DNA from 2 places in the Paenibacillus sp. PDC88 genome. Region 1 is predicted to be linked to the other one. Evidence: riboswitches for the same ligand, from Rfam matches in the RefSeq annotation. Region 1 holds a riboswitch; the other holds the start of a gene.
What was found. Region 1 has a riboswitch for cyclic di-GMP ahead of BLW49_RS02810 (hypothetical protein). Riboswitches for the same ligand answer to the same signal wherever they lie in the genome.
Positions count from the first base shown of each region.

Region 1 (2,206 bases):
GGCAGCAGATTTAGGAAGCAACATTGCCGCAGGCAGTCCAGATAAGATTGAACGTCTGAAGACGGCACTCGGCTATATCCACGATCATTATAGTGAGCCCATTAAACTGAAGGACTTGTCTGCACACATTAATATGAGTGAGGGACACTTCTGCCGCTTCTTTAAACAAATGGTCCAGAAGAGCCCGATCGATTACATTAATCATTACCGGATCCAAAGAGCATGCAAGCTGCTGGAAAATACAAACTATAAAGTAGTAGATATTGCGATGGAAGTTGGTTATGACAATCTAAGCTACTTTATTACTCTGTTCAAAAAACAAAAGAAGATGACGCCTTCCCAATATCGCAAGCAATTCTTTGAACAAATTTTTTTGGAGCCGGTCTCCGTATCCTAGAAATAACAGTACAAGGGTGACTTGGTGAGAACACTTTGCTCTTACCAGATCACCCTTGTTTATGATTAACGACTCGCTAGTTTAGACCAGTTTCCATAATCGTGCACCGAAATTCCGATGTAAGAATCATGCTCGCTTGCCATCTGCTCAAACTCTTGCATTTCTTGACGCATGTACTCGCAGCCTTCTTCATAGAACGTAATAAAATTCCCCTCACTGCTTCGATTCGTCTCAACAGCGATAGATACTTTCTTACCGAGCTCGGACGCTTCCTTCAGTTCGCTGGCTGCTGCATTGTATATGGCACTTGCTGTATCCCGATATGCCATAACTGCAACTGCATCGAACTGGCGAATCATCCAGCTGCTAATCTTCATGTCCCCGCCAGGCACGGTATAATTATCAAGCCAAAAAGGAATATCGGCTGTGATCTTCATTTCCATTCGCTTCGCTTCATTCGTTAGATAGGTTACATTCGACTGCCACTGAGCAACAACACTGTCACGATCTGATTTCCATTCTGCTAGCACATGGGGCTCAATATCCACATGTATTCCCGAGAACCGCTCGTTCTCTTCAGCTCCATTCTGATATGCTTCTATCCACTCTACAAAGCTCATTAATCCTTCACGCCCTGATAACAGGCCCCAGGAAGCTCTTCCGTCCAAGATTTGAACCTCAATACCTTCCGCAGTAGCCTTGCTGATAAAATCTTTATAATACGGTACAGCCACATCTCTGTTTATTTGCAAATAGATAGCGTTGATTCCCTGTGCTTCTGCAAAATCCAGTATCTTGTCGGGCTCACTTTTAATCTGGGTTGTATCCCATAGCCATGTTCCTGTTTGTTTACTGGAGTAGGCTGTAGCTTCTACATCTACTGCTCCCCCTGTCATTGATCCTGCCATAATGACTGCAGCCAGCAGTACCGCTGCCACTCTCCCTGTCTTCTTCCACATCTCTTATGTACACTCCTTCGATTTTAGGAACGATGTCTTATGTCCTGCTCGTTCTCTATTAATAAATCGGCAACCGGCTGTCATCATAAGTCATTAGACTTACCTTAGACCCATGGCTTTGCGTCTTTGCTTTTCAGCAAATTTGCCTCCAATTCGCATACAATAACGTCCATTTGTCTCATTACCCAATTACCTTAGCCTTACATTTCGACAAATTTAGAAGGACGAAAGTATTACTTTATTATTTTCGGAGAAATACGAAAGCATTTTATAGGACTTTATACTCATTTAATGATTTCGAACTATTTTTCCTTCACTCAAACGAAAAAATAGGTAAGCAGACAGATGCCTGCTTACCTATTTCAGATCATAACTATATTTAAGACTTATCCATTATTGTTCAAACAATGGAACGAGCTCAATTCCATTTGCAGAGATACGAACAAGTCCCTTGTCGGATAGCCGCAGCTCAGGTATAACCACCAGGGCCAATAAGGACAAAGTCATGAACGCATTGTTCAAGCAGCATCCAGAGGCCTTTAGTGCCTGGCTGATGGCTTCAGATTGTGAAGCTACGATCTCAAAAGGCTCCGGGGACATTAAACCTGCAATCGGCAGCGGAAATTCTGTCATCCCCTCATTTGTTACCACCGCGACCCCGCCTTGCATATTCACTACCTGGTTAGCCGCTTCGGCCATCAGATGGTCATCTGTTCCGATCACCATCAGATTATGGCTGTCATGAGCGACCGTCATGGCAATCGCGGCAGGCCGGTTAAAGCCAACTCCACTAACAAGAGCTACTGCCTTGTTGCCTGTTCTATGATGTCGTTCAATAACAGCAATTTTG
Region 1 is NZ_FNNT01000001.1:626,333-628,538, forward strand. It holds gene BLW49_RS02805 (helix-turn-helix transcriptional regulator) at 1-397, shown strand, start outside; gene BLW49_RS02810 (hypothetical protein) at 463-1,356, opposite strand; cyclic di-GMP riboswitch class I at 1,422-1,513, opposite strand; gene ade (adenine deaminase) at 1,750-2,206, opposite strand, start outside.

Region 2 (2,206 bases), 550 kb from region 1:
ACAGGTTCGTCTGTGAAGCAAGCTCTGTAATCACTTGAACGATCTGGCCAATTTCGCCGGAACGCATCTGCAGCTTCTCAATAATATCTACCGAGTTCTTAACCGAACGATTGATGGAGTTCATCTGCTCAATGACCTGATCTACATTCTGATGTCCTACCTCAGACTGCTCCTTCATCTGCAAAGAAATCTCGGACAGCTCGGAAGTATTCCCAGCAATCGTGGTTACACCCGATGAGATCTCTTCGAGCGAAACGACGCTCTCTGATATCGACACGCTTTGCTGCGCGACACTATTGGACATTTCTTCAATATTTTTCGTAATATCTACCGTATTTTCATTGTTAACTTCAACCGCACTGAACAAGAATTTAGATTGCTCCGCGGATTGCTCGGATACCCTCTTGATCGTAGTAACCAAACGGCCAATGTTACTTGCTGTGGTGTTGAATTTCTCGTTGACTTGTCCAAGCTCATCATCACTCGTTCTCAGCTGTACGGTAAAGTCACCCTTACTCAATTTGTCTAGTGCTCCCATCAGCTCTTTGATCGGCTTGAAGGTCTGTCTAATGGTGATATATTGCAATGCCAGAACGACAACTAGAGTAATAAGCAGTGCAAGAAGGGTATAAGTCAGCAGCTCCTGCTTGCCCGTTTCGATCAGACTTGCGTCCACATCAATTCCCATATATGCAAATACTTCGCCTGCTCCATTCACAAAGGGATACAGTACCGTGATCCATGTACCGTAATCATCTTTATAAGCAGCGGTGTAGGCAATTTCCTTGGTTTCGAGCATCTCCTTCACGCCGTCTGCATGAATTTGAGGCTGTGCGTACATGTCTCCAAGTGCCATATCTTCTGCAGCAAACATCTCAAGAACTGCCGTTGGCAGTGCAATAATCGAGGTTTGCGTACCTTCTTCCAGCTCCGGTCCAAAGATATAGCCTTGTGCTACATTCGGATGTGTCTTGGATAACTCATCAAATACAGCCGTAATTTGCTGTTGAATCGGAGATTTCGGATCCGGATTATTCTTCGCTGCTTCCGCATCTTCCACAGATACCTGGCTTCCCAGCGCCTCCATTAATTTTCCAGAATCGGATTGAAGCTGTTTGGTCAATACATTACCTTGAATAAACTGACTGCAGCCAATAACGACGGCACCTGTGATAATAATATAGAAGCTTGTGAGTATCATATTTCTAGCAACAATGCTCAGGTTTTTGAAGCTCCATTTTTTTAACTTACTCATGTCTGACAGTTCTCTCCCTACTCATCCATATGTAGTTTCTATTTCATCTTAAATTGCATGGTAAACCTTCCAGCCTTGGTCGTTGGTGCCTACTTCCTCCTTTCTCATGGATCGCTTTAATAAACAAAAAAATGAACCTATGGACAAAATAATGCCATGGCTCATTCAAGCAACTGGCTGACATTTCCTTCACGGAAGTAGTCCCTCTAGCTTTGCGTCACTGCTTTTCAACAGCTTTGCCACGTATTCAATTTACAAGTAGTGCTTAAGAACTATAAAATCTATATTCACTAAAAGTAAACTGGTGTTCACTTTTACTAATCGGCTTTTTTTGTTAGTTTTTTAATACTATAAGACTATTTTTTGCATAAAATCTCTATTCTCAATTTAAATATGCCCCCCCTCATAACCAGTTCCTAATTGCAGGGATTATTTCACATTTCATCAAAAAAAGTCCCCATCCATAAATGGATGGAGACTCGAACCCATTTTATAACCCCTAAAATAAAGAATTTAAAACGATCTTTGGAAAGGGATTATTCCTTCTCATACAAGTTGATCTTCCAGCCGTTATCCCAGTGAAGCAGCTTCTTATGGAAATATCCAGAGTTTACATAGTACTGATTCAGCCTTTCGTTGTCTGCCATGCAGTCCAGCCTAATCTGCTTCTTTCCTTTGCTTCTTATGTAATCCTCTGCCCACAACAGCAGCTCTCTGCCTATGCCTTGTCCAGAATGTGATCTCTTGACGGCAAACCTATGAATATATCCTGACGACGCCGCATCATTCAGCTCGCCCCAGACAACGGGGTCAGACCAGCAAATGTACAGCGTACCTATGATGTTACCCTCCGTTTTTGCTACATAAAGCTCCCGATTACGATCCATAATCAATTGTTCGGTCTTCGCGAGGTTAAATTCATCAGGATTCCACTGGTTGATCCCTTTGGCC
Region 2 is NZ_FNNT01000001.1:1,177,797-1,180,002, forward strand. It holds gene BLW49_RS05640 (methyl-accepting chemotaxis protein) at 1-1,255, opposite strand, end outside; cyclic di-GMP riboswitch class I at 1,421-1,506, opposite strand; gene BLW49_RS05645 (GNAT family N-acetyltransferase) at 1,792-2,206, opposite strand, start outside.
Region 2: another riboswitch for cyclic di-GMP. It lies ahead of BLW49_RS05640 (methyl-accepting chemotaxis protein); the one in region 1 lies ahead of BLW49_RS02810 (hypothetical protein).